2 regions of the Pelotomaculum isophthalicicum JI genome follow, and region 1 is predicted to be linked to the other one. Evidence: predicted binding sites of a transcription regulator. Region 1 holds the regulator's gene; the other holds the start of a gene.
The links. The regulator LexA, encoded in region 1, represses DNA repair genes until DNA is damaged. The targets are predictions, from matches to a motif close to CNAACANNTGTTNG.
Positions count from the first base shown of each region.

Region 2: a site for LexA is predicted at 7,083-7,096, ahead of L7E55_RS08390 (putative DNA modification/repair radical SAM protein). Genes of this name have one in related genera too.

Region 1 covers NZ_JAKOAV010000001.1:81,714-90,071, reverse strand. The annotation lists gene L7E55_RS00385 (acyl-CoA carboxylase subunit beta) at 1-1,062, opposite strand, end outside; gene L7E55_RS00380 (Fe-S-containing hydro-lyase) at 1,467-2,039, opposite strand; gene L7E55_RS00375 (fumarate hydratase) at 2,353-3,195, opposite strand; gene lexA (transcriptional repressor LexA) at 3,487-4,098, shown strand; gene L7E55_RS00365 (selenium metabolism-associated LysR family transcriptional regulator) at 4,150-5,073, opposite strand; gene L7E55_RS00360 (methionine gamma-lyase family protein) at 5,223-6,470, opposite strand; gene L7E55_RS00355 (AAA family ATPase) at 6,472-7,374, opposite strand; gene hfq (RNA chaperone Hfq) at 7,533-7,778, opposite strand; gene miaA (tRNA (adenosine(37)-N6)-dimethylallyltransferase MiaA) at 7,832-8,358, opposite strand, start outside.
Region 2 covers NZ_JAKOAV010000013.1:35,052-43,409, reverse strand. The annotation lists gene L7E55_RS08445 (putative ABC exporter domain-containing protein) at 1-283, shown strand, start outside; gene L7E55_RS17730 (ABC transporter permease) at 197-844, opposite strand; gene L7E55_RS08440 (ABC transporter permease) at 813-1,211, opposite strand; gene L7E55_RS08435 (hypothetical protein) at 1,213-1,410, opposite strand; gene L7E55_RS08430 (FtsW/RodA/SpoVE family cell cycle protein) at 1,524-2,930, opposite strand; gene L7E55_RS08425 (PadR family transcriptional regulator) at 2,927-3,262, opposite strand; gene L7E55_RS08420 (hypothetical protein) at 3,542-4,084, opposite strand; gene L7E55_RS08415 (hypothetical protein) at 4,290-4,709, opposite strand; gene L7E55_RS08410 (DUF4179 domain-containing protein) at 4,841-5,836, opposite strand; gene L7E55_RS08405 (sigma-70 family RNA polymerase sigma factor) at 5,833-6,381, opposite strand; partial or broken gene L7E55_RS08400 (YnfA family protein) at 6,511-6,636, opposite strand; gene L7E55_RS08395 (hypothetical protein) at 6,718-6,921, opposite strand; gene L7E55_RS08390 (putative DNA modification/repair radical SAM protein) at 7,131-8,358, shown strand, end outside.

The DNA.
Region 1 (8,358 bases):
GAAGGTAACCACCGGCAAGTTAAAAGCGTCACAAAAACGGACAAAACGGGCAATCTTATCCGATACATTAATATCCAGGCTGCCGGCGAGCGCTGCGGGCTGGTTGGCCACCACGCCTACAGGACGGCCTTCAAGTCGGGCGAATCCGACGACGCCGTTTTGCGCGAAATACGGATGAACCTCCAAGAACTGGCTATTGTCCACTACTCCGCAGATAATATCGCGAATGTCGTAGCTCTTATTCGGGTCGTCCGGAATTATTTCCAGCATTGTCTCCTTATCCGTTACCGGTTCCACAGGAGCATACACTGGGGCTTCGTCCAGATTATTGGATGGTAGATAACTTAACAGCGCACGGATGGTCAGCATACAATCATCTTCACTGCTGTTGATAAAATGCGCCACACCGCTGACTTTACTGTGTGTTGCGGCGCCGCCCAGCGTTTCCATATCTACCTTTTCACCGGTCACCGCCTTGATGACCTGCGGGCCGGTGATAAACATCTGACTGACCCCGGAAACCATGAAGATAAAATCAGTTAAAGCGGGGGAATAAACCGCGCCTCCGGCGCAGGGGCCAAGTATTACCGATATTTGAGGAATGACACCGGACGCCATGGTGTTGCGAAAAAAAATCTCGCCGTAACCGTTTAAGGCGTCAACACCTTCCTGAATCCGGGCGCCACCCGAGTCGTTCAGCCCAATCACCGGGGCGCCGACCTTCATGGCCAGATCAAGGACCTTACATATCTTAGCCGCGTGCACCCGCCCAAGCGATCCCCCGGTGACGGTAAAATCCTGCGCATAGACGTAGACTTTCCGGCCGTCAATAATACCGTGACCGGCTACCACACCTTCCCCCGGGTTCTCCATATTGGTAAAATCATCGTCAGATGCCGCGAACACGTCAACTTCCTTGAAGCTACCAGGATCAAGCAAGGCCTCGATCCGTTCCCGCGCCGTCTTTTTTCCGGCTTCGTGCTGTTTATCAATACGTTTCCGGCCACCCCCGGCTTCTACCAACCGTCTAAGATTATTAAGATGCTCTAATTTATCATGCATATAACAAAATACCTCCACTTCATAGGCATACGCATTGTCCAAACCAATATTTTTATTCTATGTCAAGCAATTCGCTAAATAGTCTAACCCAAAATTGTTACTTTTTACACCTTCAGGATATCTGATCCGTTTACCGGAAAACATTATTAAACCTCGATAAATTTTATAAAAAATCATCCGCAATCTTTTATATAAAGTATCATATTAAGTACAGTTCTTCAATGGAAGTTTCATTTCCTTCAAGATTTGATATTATACTGTATACTTCCGAACCAACTATCTATCATGGTATTATCTTTTATAATAATCGTGTATACATATGTATAAATAATATGTTAGATGGTGTAGTTATTTCGTACTGAATATTATGAAAATACTAATTTATTTTCCAGTTTAATCATTGATTAAATGTGGTCATCCTCTTTAAAGTCTGAATAAAGCTTGATACTTTCATCGTACAGATCGCCACCTACTGTATCATTTACAACAATCGCCGGGAAATCTTCTACAAGCAACTTGTACACAGCTTCAGGCCCAAGCTCAGGGTAGGCGATCACCCTGGCCTCTTTGATTGATTTGGCTATCAGCGCTGCTGCTCCTCCCACCGCCGCCAGGTAGACGCCTTTGTACTGCCGCATCGCAGTTATCACCTCAGGCGATCTGCGGCCTTTGCCTATCGTTGCTTTAAGACCCAACGCGTATAATTTAGGAGCGTATAAATCCATTCGCCCGCTCGTGGTCGGCCCGGCCGACCCAATAACCATGCCCGGCCTGGCCGGTGACGGTCCCACATAATAGATAACCTGCCCTTTCAGATCAAAGGGCAACTCTTCTCCACGATCGATACATTCAATCAACCTTTTATGCGCTGCGTCACGGCCTGTATAAATAGTTCCACTCAACGAAACTCGCTGGCCGCTCCGGAGATTTTCCACCACCTCACCGGATAACGGAGTAGTGAGGCTGATCCGGTCCATTTAGATCACCACCTGTCGCATAACTCAAGTAGTCAGTAGTCAGTAGTCAGTATTCAAAATCTCTAAATAATAAACCATTCTCTTATTCTAACTCCCAACTTTTGGCTCCTGTAAAGATATTCCAGGCATTCAGAATTCAGTGGTCAGACACCCATGAAGCTTCGCTTCATCATTAGATGGGTGAAAATGGTTAGTTTTATTTTTGGGGAGAATTCAGAATTTCCTGAGACGATAAACTATTCCTTTATTCTGTTCCTGGTTCCTGGTTCCTGGTCCCTGGTTCCTGACTACTGACTACTGACTACTGATATTTTTACAATACCGCTTCCTTGTGCCGCGCCGCATGGCAGTTAATATTCACAGCCACCGGCAGGCTGGCGATATGGGTGGGGTAAATCTCGATATGGACTGCCAGGGCGGTTATTCTTCCGCCTAATCCTTGCGGCCCTATACCGAGGCGATTAATTTCATCCAATAACTCTTTTTCTAATTTCGCGATATCCGGATATTGACTTTCTTTCCCTAAATCTCTCAACAACGCCTCTTTTGACAATTGGGCGGCCTTTTCAAAGGTGCCGCCGGCGCCCACGCCAACAACCACCGGCGGACAGGGATTTGGACCGGCGGCCTTAACCACCTCTACAACAAACTTTTTTAAGCCTTGTACTCCTTCAGACGGTTTCAACATTTTAACAGCGCTCATATTTTCACTTCCTCCGCCTTTTGGAGCGACAATCAACCGAATGTTTTCACCGGGAACAATCTTGGTATGAATCACAGCCGGTGTGTTGTCGCCAGTATTCTCGCGCTCCAGCGGATGGCTTACAATAGATTTCCTTAAATAGCCTTCAGTATACCCTTTTCGCACACCTTCATTGATCGCGCCGTAAAAATCACCACCCACAACGCGCACATCCTGACCCAACTCAACAAAAACAACTGTAAAACCCGTATCCTGACATATCGGAATTTTCTCTTCGCGGGCAATTTCAGCATTTGCAAGCAATTGTTTTATAATCTCTTTTCCATTAATAGAGACTTCCTGTTCGTAAGCTCTTTGCAGTCCTTCCAGCATATCATGCCCCAGGTTAAAATTGGCTTCCTGGCACAGCCCGGCAACCGCCTCAACTATTTCAGCAGCATGAATAATTTTGATATTAAAACCTCCCAGAGCAGAGTATATTTTTCCCTCTAAAACAAAATTGCACCTGCATGACTATTAATCGTTAAGATTTTATCACAGGGCAAAAATGTTTACAAATCAAAAATAGAAAGGGTTTCAGAGAACGCGCAAGGTACACGTCACCTGAAACCCTCAAAAAAAATACCGCGTGTTGATTCAAATAAATTCCAACAGTTTCAACCAAACCAGTACCGAACTTATGTTTTTTATTTTCATTATTTATGGTATAATATTACTAGCATTATATTAAAGGCTGGTGAAAAAATGAGTGATCAACTCACCTCAAAAGAAGAACTTGTCCTGGCCGTCATTAAAAAAAATATCCGGGAGAAAGGATACCCGCCCTCGGTCAGGGAGATTGGACAGGCCGTAGGTTTAAGCTCAAGCTCTACAGTACACGGTTACTTAAAGAGATTGGAAGGAAAAGGTTACCTCAGGCGTGACGCGACCAAACCAAGGGCGATGGAAGTGCTAAGTGACAGCAAAGAAAACAACATAGAATTAATCAGCGTCCCTCTGCTGGGACGGGTGGCCGCCGGTGTGCCGCTGCTGGCCACAGAGAACAGGGAAGACACCTTTCCGCTCCCCTCCTTTTTTACTGGAACCGGCGAATTTTTTATGCTCACGGTAAAAGGTGACAGCATGGTCGAAGCAGGTATCCTGGATGGAGACATGGTTATAGTAAGACAGCAACATGTTGCCGACAACGGTGAAATAGTTGTCGCCCTATTGGAAGAAGAAGCGACTGTTAAACGTTTTTTTAAAGAGGATGACCGGATCAGACTCCAGCCTGAAAACAGATTGCTCGAACCCATATATGCGAGAAATGTTCAAGTACTCGGTAAAGTCGCAGGTTTGCTGCGAAAAATACATTGATATACAAGGAATAATACAAGGAATAAAAATCGGTAAAAAACACCGTGACAGTTACGGTGTTTTTTTAAAGTCAAAAACCTTATAAACCTCATCATTATTTATAAAATCGGTAAAAGCGTCAATAGCGAACCCGGCCATGCTTTGGCTGTGACGGACTTGATAGAGAGTACGGCTCAAGTCAAAGTCATCTATATGAACTTCCCTCACCCGCTCCAGTTCCAGCGATTCCCTGACAGCGTACTTTGATACGATACTCACTCCCAGACCGGCTTCGACTGCCGTTATTACGGCCCTTGAGCTGCCCAATTCAATCCCCTGGGGTATCTGATCCACGGTTATACCTTGCTCAGCCAGCTTTTGTTCAATAGTCCGGCGGGTTCCCGACCCTTGTTCACGGAAAATCATCGTTTCGCTCTTCAAATCTGAAACTTTTACAGTACCGGAGTTAACCCACGGGTGTAACGGAGGGACAATTAACAATAGCTCGTCCTGCAACCATGGGCTGCATTCAATTTCTTGACCTTCCATCAGCGCGCCGGTAATGCCGAGATCTATTTCCCGCTCCCGGACCCAACGTTCAACCTGCCCGCTTCCCGATACTTTGAGAGTAATTTGAATGCCGGGGTACTTTTTTTTAAACTCCCCAATAAGCAGCGGCAGCAAGTATTCTCCCGGTATGGTACCGGCGCCTACAATCAGGTGCCCGGTTTTCAGCCCTTTCAAATCGTCCAATCCAGCCTTGATCTTTTGGTAATGCCGGAACATTTGCTTCGCTTCCCGGTACAAAAGTTGCCCCGCGTCTGTTAAAACCATCTTCTTGTCACCGCGCTTGAACAGCATTACCTCAAGGTCCTCTTCAAGCGCTTTGATCTGAAAGCTGACAGCCGGCTGACTCATATACAGCTGGCGGGCCGCTTTAGTGAAGCTCTGCAGTTCGGCCACCCACAAAAATGACTCCAATTGCTTAAAATTCACCAATACACCACCGCCAATTGACAACGTAAACGAAAATAATGCTCTTTTCCTTATAAAGTTTCGCTAGTAATTAAAAAAAACCTTCTTATTATTTAAACTTTCTTAAAATTCTAAAATAAAAATTTCCTTAAATTTATATCTGGCAGACCTCAACCCAACTTCAGCACTTCCCTGGCGGCGCTAAGCACGGCCAATTTGACGTATTCTTTGGAAAGCCCTCCCTGTAGGTAAACAGCATAAGGCGGGCGGATCGGGCCATCCGCGCTCAATTCCAGCGAAGCGCCCTGGATAAATGTTCCCGCGGCCATAATCACCGGGTCCCCGTAACCAGGCATTGCGTTCGGTTCCGGACGGACATGGGAATCTACCGGAGAAGCCCCCTGGAGACCCCGGCAAAAAGCCACCATCCGCTCCGGCGCTCCAAGGCCGATAGCCTGTACAATATCATTGCGCTCCTCGTGGTATTCCGGCATGACCGCGAATCCCAGTTTTTCAAAAAATCTTGCGGCAAATACCATGCCCTTAAGCGCTTCCGCGACAATATGCGGCGCAAGAAACAAACCCTGAAAAAGCAAGCGCTGGCAGTCCTGAGAAGGCCCGACTTCCGCTCCGATGCCCGGAGCGCTCCAACGGTTGGCAGCCGCATCAACATACTTTTTCCTTCCCACTATATACCCTCCGGTAGGTGCAACACCACCTCCGGGATTTTTAATCAACGATCCGGCCGCCAGATCGGCGCCTGCTTCCACCGGTTCTTCATTTTCAACAAATTCACCATAGCAGTTGTCGACAAAAACGACCACGTCCGGTTTTTTCTGCTTGATGAAACTAATTAACTTTTTCATTTCATTGATTCCCAAAGAAGGTCCCCAGTGGTAGCCTCTGGAACGCTGGAGCATAACCATTTTTGTCTTGTCTCCCAACGCCTCTTCGACTGCCGGGTAATCTATCCCGCCGCCCGGCGACGGGTCAACCTGTTTATAGATCACTCCAAACTCCCGCAACGAACCGTTTGACTCGCCCCTGACGCCGATCATTTCACCAAGTGTGTCATACGGTTCGCCCTGCACTGCAAGAAGTTCATCTCCCGGCCGCAAAACGCCGTAAAGACACGCGGCAATAGCATGAGTGCCTGAAACAAACTGGCTCCTGACCAATGCCGCCTCCGCCCGGAAAACGGCCGCGTAAACTTCTTCAAGCGCGGCCCTCCCCTGATCCCCATAGCCGTAGCCGGTTGATCCTTTCAAATGAAATTCGCTGACTCTCACCCGCCGGAATGACTCCAGCACCTTGGCATGGTTTTTCAAGGCCATGTCTTCAATCAAGCGGTAAACCGGTTGAACTTCGTTATCCACCTCGGCAGACAAACTTACTAGATCTTGGTTGTAATAAGCCATTTTAACTCCCTCCCAGGTCCTCTCTGACAATCGACATCAAATCCACGCGGCTCAATTCGCAGTTTTTTTTCATCAGGCGAACGGCCTGGCGGCGGATCGCCTTTTCGACAAGGTTTCTTACCATGCGGGCGTTGCCGCTGTGCTCGTGCAGCTTATGCTCCTTTTCAATAAAAAAACGCAACTCATCCCTGGCGCCGCTGGACAGAACATACTGCCTTCGCTGCAGCATCAAATCGGCGATGGCGAGCAGTTCCCTGTTGCTGTAGTCGGGAAAAGATATATTAATAGGAAAGCGCGAACGCAAACCGGGGTTAGTTTCCACAAACCAGTCCATTTCATCGTGATAGCCCGCCAGGATAAGAATCAGGCTGTCACGGTAGTCCTCCATGCTCTTAACCATGGTATCTATGGCCTCTTTGCCGAAGTCCTTTTCCCCGCCCCTGGCCAACGCGTATGCCTCGTCAACAAACAAGATGCCTCCCAGCGCCTTTTTGATCTGCTCTCTCGTTTTCTGAGCGGTATGACCAATGAACTCACCTACCAGATCAGCCCTTTCGACTTCAACAAGATGACCTTTCGGCAACACGCCAACCTCTCTGAACAGCTTGCCCAGTATCCTGGCCACAGTAGTTTTGCCGGTGCCGGGGTTGCCCTTGAAAATCATGTGCAACACAAGCGGCTCGGCAGCCAGCTTTTCTTTCTGTCTCCGCCTCTGGATCTCCACAAACGCGTAAATTTCTTCTATTAATTTTTTCACTTCATGCAGACCAACCAGATTATACAGTTCCCGCATAATATCGCCGGCGTTCTGTTGAAGACACTGTTCCTCTCCGGTATGTGCGGCCTTGACGGCAGCCTGCAGACTCAGGACGTTTTTTTTCCTGTTCCGGCTGCCGTTACCCATGCCCCCTCCAAGCTCCCGGATGTCCCATTTTTTTACCTTCACCGTAATTCAGCCACCTCTCGGGCTTTATCATTAACATTATACGCCCGAACCGGACTATTACGACCAAAAAAACAGGCCCCTCTTAAGAGGAGCCGTTTTGTTTACCCAACGTGATTTTAATAAGCGCTCTTTGTATCTGTAAAAGTGGTATTTACAGGTTTAAGGGGTTCAACCGTAGAGATGGCGTGTTTATAAACCATTTTCTGTTTTCCGTCACTTTCCAGGATTACTGTAAAGTTATCAAAGCCCCTTACCATGCCTTTCAGCTGAAAACCATTGACGAGGAAAATGGTAACGGGGATATTCTCCTTCCTACATTGGTTTAAAAAAGCGTCTTGTAGGTTAATTTGTGGTTTAGTCATAGGAGATCCCTCCGTTGGAATATTTTTCTTATATGTTTCTATTTCTATAAATCTTAAAATACTCCTTCAATATTTCTGATAATTTCTTGAACAGCCGACTGCAGTCCCATGGGAGGATCCACTGCCAGCCACTTGATCCGCCCGTCGCGGCGGAACCAGGTCAGTTGTCTTTTGGCGAAACGCCTGGTATTCCTTTTCAACAATTCAACAGCTTCCGGTAAAGACAATTCCCCTGCCAGATGAGCAACTATCTCTTTATATCCTAATCCCTGCATTGAAGTAAGCCCGGGGCTGTATCCCGCGTTAAGAAGTCCGCGCACTTCATCCACCAGTCCCGCTCCAATCATTGCTTCCACTCTTTGCTCAATCCGCCGGTAAAGTTCCCCCCTGGCCATTGTTAAACCAATAAAAACTAAATTATATAACGGCTCAGCACATTTTTCCATTTTCCAGTAGCTGGAAAGGGGCTTTCCTGTGAGATAATATACTTCCAACGCGCGGATTACCCGCCTCACATCCCTGGGATGCAGTTTAGCCGCGGATTGCCTGTCGACTTCGGCCAGGCGAAGGTGAAGCGATT
Region 2 (8,358 bases), on a different contig from region 1:
AATTAAACATAGCGGTCAACGGGCATTCACAGTAACAGCCGACACCGCGAATATTATTCTTGCCGTTTACACGCTGTTTACCGGATCTATCATGTTTGCATCCTTTTTCTCCTCTCTAGTAAAATTATCATATTCTTTTCAAATGAGGGATGTCAATCTTCTGTTTCCATCTCCGCTGGAGCCCAACCATATCCTTTTATCCCTTAATGTTGTTTGTGGAACTCTTGCTTGTCGGCATTCCTGCTCTAATTGCCGGGGGTCTGGCGGCCTGGTTGACACATAGTGAGTGGTTTGTAGGAATAGCAGTGCTTTTTGCTAATATGGCTATGGGAATTGTATTGTTATTTCGCAAAACTGATTTAAGGCAAAGTTCAACCAACAAATTAACAGCATCGCGTTTTCGGAACAGGTGATTTGAATTGCGCAAGAATAAAGGACGCCTCTTTGGTGATTTTGGCCTTTTCACGCTTATGCCCGACATGCTCAGCAAAAGGGAAGCATATCTTAACCTGTGTCGCTGCTCCCGGGCAACATCGTCGAAGAAACATCCTTTCATATCAATTCTGATTTTAGTCAAGAACCCGAGAGTAATTAAAAATATTGCGCAGGTGATCAAAAGCAAGCGAGGTTGGCCTATAAGGGAAAGTATGACTTTAATAAAAATAAAGCTCATTAAAACAAAAGCTATTTTTATGGTAAATACCTGTTTCCAGCCTTGAAAACGTAATTCAAAAAGCTGTCTTGCCATGCCTGTATTCGTTTTGAACAAAAAGACAAACACAAGAAGCAGGGTAAACTGGACTGTGGAAAGCTTATAATTGATGAATAATAACGGGGCAAACAAGGAAAAAAACCAAAAGGCTCAATAAGAAATTCAGCATAGTGGTATAGCCGGCGCCGAGCGCCATAATTCTTCTAATCCAGCTCTTGCGCTGCAACAAGAAAAGCTGGTCCCCTTCTTCCAAAAACGTCCTGGTGCCGCCCGCCCAGGCAAATATATAAATGGCCGTTAAAGGCCAATAAAACGGCAGCGTCTCAATCCAGCCATATTGATTTTTCCACAACGAGACATAGCCGTCCAGGCTAATCAGTACGGCGGGTAGCAAGATATATAAACCGACCGTCCAATCAATCGCCGTCTTCCAAACCTTGTATTGAAATTTCCATTCCGATTTAACCCGCCTGAAAAATATTTGTGCTGCCGAAATCATTCTAAGTTCTCCAGGATTTTATTAAAGCAATCAAAAAGGGACGCCCCCGGCATCCGGCAGGTTTCACGGATTCGCGCCAGATTTCCTTGAGCGACCAGTTTTCCGTCAGCCAGTAGAACAAAGGAATCACAAATTCTTTCCGCTTCTCGCTCTCAGCCCAAAATTCACATTCTTCCATACCATATGCCAGAGCCTTCATTCCGTGAAGCATGCATTGGTGTAAATCATTTCCCACACATTTACTGATATCATTTACTTTTATCGCTCTTCCAATTTTGGGGACTAGTCCAATGCCGGCACCCGCGTCAAAAGCTACTTTAATATTCCTACCATGTCTTTGCGTCGGTAAACGCTTAACACCAGGCCCACGGCAGCCATTTGAATGATTAGTTGAGAACCGGTATAACTAATGAACGGAAGGCTAAAACCAAAGGCCGGGGCCAATCCCAACGTCATGAGGATGTTCCAGAAAAACTGGACAGCAAAAATGCCGGCCAGCCCGGTCACCAGCAATCGGCCATATAAATCTTTGGCCTGTCTGGCGACATGGTTCATCCGGATGATCAAGGTCACGGCTAAAGTCAAAACGGCCAGACCCGTAATCCAGCCGAAGGTATACACCACATAGGCGAAAATTGAATCGGCATGGACTTCAGGGAGTGTCCCGGCAGGTAAAGTAAAACCCTGCCCCCAAAGACCGGCGGCATGGATTGTCTCGGTTAACCGTGTGTATAGATAGCCGGCGCCGTCCGGGTCTCTGTACGGGTGCATAAACACGGTAATTCGATCAAGTCGATAGGGATGTCCTAAAAAAAAGAAAAGGATATAGCTTATAATGGGCATTGATACCAGGAAAACACGCGACAGTTTCGCGCCGGATACCCGCATGAGGATCAAAAACACAATCGTATATAAAATAGCGCCCGCCATAACAGCGCTATTAATATAAAAAAGGCAAGGGATAATCAAAAGAACAAAAGCTTTTAATAACGAACCGGCCCGGTAATTAAATTTGCACTTTCTCCTCCCGGTAGCCAGGAGAAAAAAAACCTTTAACGATCCTTTCTCTTGATTCCAGTTCCACTCGGAAAAGATACCGGCCAGAGCTATCGTCAATAAAAACGGGGTAACCATAACAAAATCTATTCTTATCCAAAACAAGTTCAACATTTGTCTACCGTTGAGTTCGGGTCCAAAGAAGAAGACGGTTAGCCAAACCAGGAGAGTCCCCAGATATAAATACAGGGAACAGGATTTTATTTTTCGATAATCAAAAAAATACATCCCAGCCGCTATCATCACTCCCAGTAAAAACAAAACAAGGCTGTTTGTAAATACCGATACTGACGTATAATCCGAGAATAAAAGATTATTTGTGTATCCCGAGACCGACTTTAACAAACCACCCTTTTCAATCGTATACATACTCAGCAATCCAAAGCCGATAAATGAGCCGACCAGCGCCAACAAGCTCCACTCAGTTCTCGGCTTGTGGGCCTGGTGCAGTTGTTTTCCCAAACTCAGGGCATCTCCCATCTGCGCAATCGCCTGATCAATGGCTTCCTCTTCCGGAATATTCGTCTGTAAAAGCTCTTCGACGTTTTCTTCAATGTGTCCCAGCAATTCCAGCCTGATTTGCCCGTGTACTTCACGGCATTTTATTTGCGAGCAAACAGCATTTAGATATTGTTGGACCTTCTGATTCTGTTCCAACCTCATACAATCCCCTCCCCTAGAACCTGATTAACCGCTTTGTAGAAGGCAGCCCATTCATTTCGTTTTTCCTTCAATTGCGACCGCCCCTCACCAGTGATTTTATAATATTTTCTCCGGCGGTTCCCCTCGGTCTCAGTCCAGTAGGATTCAACCATGCCTTCTGATTCCAGGGAATGTAAAATTGGATAAAGCGTCCCCTCTTTAAACACAAAAACCCCTTCAGAATGTTTTTCAATTTCCTTAATCATCTGATAGCCGTACATAGGTTGCTGGTCAAGCATCGCTAGGATTATGGCAACTGTGCTCCCTTTTAGCAACTCCTTGTTAACCTTCATGACTGCCCTCCTTTTGACGTTTAAAATATTACCTAGATAAACTATGCTTAGTTAATCTAGGTATAATTATAAATGTAATCTTTAGAAGGTCAACACAAATTTAATAAAAAGCAAAAACAGAGCCAACACCATGAATAAGCAAAATCACGATTAGTTGATTTTAAGGGTCCCGGATAGCCCGTGTGAAAAAGAAGCACCCCTGAAATAATTTTTAAAGCTTGGAAACTGTAATAAATATTGGTTCTTAAATCAATAGGACATCCTTTGTTACGTACAAAATCAAACAGTATTTTCTATTCCTACCGTCTTTAAATAATTGTTTACTCTTTCTCTGATTGATTGTTCCATTTCTTGACCCTTCCCCGTTTTGTGGTAGTCTAAAATTCTCTCGTGGTATTCTTCTGGGAAAATTTGTTTTATATCCGGCCAATTGTTCGAGCCGTCGCGCGGTTGCCGGTGCCCAACGACTGTAAAACCGCCGTTTTCCTCTCTTAAGATTAGCGCCAAGGGCAGGAAGCTGGCGCTGCGGGGGCCGATGCCGACGCTTGGCTCAACCCCATATGTCCATATGTCTGCCAACATGTAGGCTGTTTTTTCATCCCCGTTTTCGGACACCCCGAGAAGGTCGTACGCCGCAAATGTTTTCACGCCGGGGGGAGGTAGAATGGGGATAATACTATTTTCCAGGTACTCTGTTATCGCCTGGTCCATAGTAACAATTGTTTTCCTCCCCTGGTCGTCAGACAACTTCTTCTCATCCATAGCGCAGCCGCTTATAGAAGTAAATATTAAAAGTGCGATGATCAATCGGGCAGTTTTCATTGCGGGCCTCCTTCCACAAATTACACCACCACATTAAGTTTTTCCGCATCCCACGGCTTAATCTTAGTACCTTTCCCAGTAAATACTCAGCCATTCAGGATAGTAATTGCCGTAAAAACCATGGCCACCGCAAACAACAAAAACAAGAAGATTAAGGCGCAAAATTTTAAGGACTTCATGGCGTTCCTCCCGCATCCGGCCATTTCTAATTCATCTCCAAAGTCACTGTTTTTCCGGTTAAGGCATCGATATACCCCCGCTTGCACCGTAACCGTAGTCCGGTATGTAAACCAGAAGGGGGTTTGGGCGCTTTCTGGCCGCAGTATTCAGGCCAGGTGTAAACCAGGCGCAGCGGGTTGCTTTGTAAAAACTCGGCTTTTGCCGCTTCGGCCGTCACCACATTCTTGCTGTCCGGCAGGGTGACGGGTGAACCGCTGTTCCTGTCATGAAAAGCTGTAACTCTGCCTGTCAGCCCGTCCACATTGACAGAGTACGAGCGGTCCGAAACCGGAATGCCCTGGTGTGTGCGCGTGAAGGTAAAATAACATTCCGGCCGCTGTTCATCGCCCGCCAGCTTGCTCCTGTCCACCCAACCGGGAATGCTGTCTTCCTGCGTTAAGGACACGCACATCTTTTCATAAATGCTGTACCAAAAACAAGACGTTTGTTTCACTCTCTAAGTAAAAAGGGCATCTCTTGCTGAAAAGCGCAATTTCCTGTCAAACAACTCCTCGTGTCGTGTCTATGGTCAACAGACTATTCTATTTCAAAATTCACCCTGATCCTTTGGTCTTCCGGCAATATTACTTCAAAAGCCATATTGCCGGCGGGTTCGTTGATAGCCGGGAAGTCGACCCGGCAGTTATCAACCCATTTTTCTCCATTTATACTGCCATCCCGGCCGAAAGAACCGGGGTTTAATTCAGCGCCGCTGCCGTTGATCAGCTTGACATCATAGAGGTCAACTCCACCATCTTTTTTCCTATCGCTGATCGGATGGGTGTATTCATACTCCACCACTGTGGCAGCAGGAGCAAAGAGTATCTTCTTCACCAGAATGGTCCTGTCTCCAGTCTCCACAGCTTTCATCACCAGCAATTCCCTGGTTTTTTCATCGGCGCTGCGGCGGGAAACCGGGATTTTGAAACGGTAAGGGCTTTCTCTTATTTTATTTAAGTCATTGGCCAATACCACTTCCAGTTCAAGACTATCCGGGAAAGATAATCCGGCATGGGGGTGGTGTTGCTGCAAACCAACGTACAGTTCATCTGATATCTTATCGTAACTGCCACCGCCTCCCCCGGAGATAGGCCGTCCATTATAATAAAAACTCGCATGGAAAATCTTTTCATCCGACAACTCCGCGCCGCTTACCACATAACCGATAGCAAAGCCTGATTGGTCGTAATAGGCTTCCCTAATGGCCACGGTTATCCCTTGGTCGGTAATCTGCATGTCATCGTATTTTGCTATATCATCTATGTCTATATTCTGCAGGCCGCTCCCGGCAAACTTCTCTCTTGCGAATACCGAACCTATAAAAGGTATGTTTACCAACACCCTGGCCATCGAAGCTGATACAAAGCCGCTGCCCAAAATACAAGCGCAGAGCAAGACCACCGACGCGCTAATGATGATCCGCCTTTTCATTTTCAATTGCCTTTTGCCTTTATTGATGGCCTTCTGGATAACCATGTCCACCTCTTCAGCAGGAACCACTATATTGTCGAAAACGTCTTTATAAGCTTTCATTCATATCCCTCCTTCAGTTCCCGTCTTAAATAGTTCAATGCCTTGTTTAGCCGGGTTTTGACTGTCCCAACCGGGCATGCCAATATCTCCGCCACCTGGAGCAGGGTAAAATCCTGATAGTATTTCAAGACGACTACGGTTCGCTGCTCTATGCTGAGTTTGTCGATAGCATCGAATAAGTCAATGCTTGAGACTAAGTCCTCGTAATCCTGACTGTTGTCAGCGATTCGCTCCAGTGCCTCAGGATTGTCATATTTTATTTCGAAGCTGACTATTTTCTTGCTCTTTTTCAAATGATCGATACAGCAGTTCACCGTGATTCTGATTAACCAGGTATTAAAGGACTCCGGGTTTTTAAGCTTCTTTAGGGATATAAACACTTTGTACACAACATCATGCAGAACAGCCAGGGCATCTTCTCTATTCTTTACATAGGTGTACGCCAGTTTGTATATATCGTCCTTTCTCTCTTGGAAAAGCTCTGAAAAAGCGTTGGAGTCACCCCGGCACGCCTTTCTAACCTTGTCCGGCTCTACAGGAATCATAAAACGCCTCCCGTGTTTCTACGTTTAAAGCTCTAACCGGTTAATAAGCCTTACACTTTATATAGACTTAGAATACCTATAAACAGTTTTGTCATATTAAAAAAAGGGGGTAATTTGGGGAAGGAATTTTATAGCTCCAAGCACTCCAAGCCAAATCGGCTTACCTTCTCGTATCCAGATCCAGACAAGATACCCTCCGCCAATCTCAAATAAGCCAGCTAATACAAAATAGAATACGTTCAGGAAGGCATTAATACCCGTCTCTCCCCGAGAGTCTCCACTTAAGGCACTGCGCGCCGGTCTGCGTTTTAATAAAGTAAAAGAGCCCGGAGGCTCTTATTTAAAACTTATTTCAAATTTATTATCAGTATTACAATTGTTACATGAATATGTTATTTCGAATACCCCTTTATCAACAGCCACAGGTCTTTTTACGGAAACCATTGAAACGTTCGGCCTATTCTCACTTTGCCACTTTGCTTTCCAGCTATTGCTTGCTCCACAAACATAGCACTCATGAACGCCTTGTATCTCTTTCAAGTAACCACTCCTTCCGAATATTTCCTAATTACTTCGACATTGGGAGGCTCTTTCCTTGGCAAATATTCTGGCACAATCCGATAAATTACCAAAATAATCGTCTCAGAATCCCTTTAAGCCTTGTCTTTAAATTGTCCGCACACATGACAAACTTCTTTACAAGAACATATGTTCTGCAATATAATAAAGACTGTAAGGAGTTGGTCGGGTTGGATGCTTTTCATAAGCTGGAAATATTGACCGGTGCGGCAAAATATGACGTGGCCTGTACTTCCAGCGGAGTGGATAGAAAGGCTTCTGCCGGGGGTATTGGCAGCGCAGTATCCTGCGGCGTATGCCACAGCTTCGCGGCGGACGGGCGATGTGTTTCACTGTTAAAGGTGCTGATGACCAATGTTTGCGTCTATGATTGCCAATACTGCGTCAACCGCCGTTCTAACGACCTGCCGCGGACAGCCTTTACACCTCGTGAGCTGGCGGAACTGACCTTCAACTTTTACCGCCGCAATTACATTGAAGGTCTTTTTCTGAGTTCAGGAGTGCTTAAAAATCCCGACTATACCTGTGAGCAAATGCTGGAGGCTCTGCGCATACTGCGGGAGGAGTACCGTTTTGCCGGGTATATTCACTCCAAAATTATTCCGGGAGCCGACAGCCAACTGATTGACCGAATCGGCGTGCTGGCGGATCGGATAAGTGTGAATATTGAGCTTCCCTCTCAAAGCAGTTTGCGGTTGCTGGCACCGGACAAATCAAAGCACGCTATTTTGGGGCCGATGGGATATATTCATAACCACATAAAAGAGAGTTCCTCAGGCAGGAAAAGATATCGGCATGGACCAGAGTTCGCCCCTGCCGGCCAGAGTACCCAGATGATTATAGGAGCCACGCCGGACACGGATTTTCAGATTTTAAATTTAACCGAAAGCCTATATGAAAAATACAAGCTAAAGCGGGTTTTCTTTTCTGCTTATATGCCGGTAGCTGAAAACGCCCTTCTACCCGCCATGGGCACAAAACCGCAGCTTTTGCGGGAGCACCGCCTTTACCAGGCGGACTGGCTGCTGCGGTTTTACGGTTTTACCGCCCACGAACTTTTGGACGAGCAGCACCAGAGCTTTAATCCCTATTTAGATCCCAAATGCAACTGGGCCCTTAACCATATGGAGTTTTTCCCAATGGACGTAAACCGTGCGTCTTATAACGACCTGCTGCGAGTGCCGGGCATCGGCGTAACAAGTGTTAAGCGGATTACAACTGCCCGCCGCACCGCCACTCTCAATTTTGACGCGCTCAAAAAGCTGGGGGTTGCACTTAAACGTGCCCAGTATTTCATCACCTGCGGCGGTAAAATCGCGGACGGCTTGAAAATCACACGGGATGCGGTGCTGAGGGCTTTGATGTCTAAAAAAGCCTGGGCCATGTATAACGAGAAAT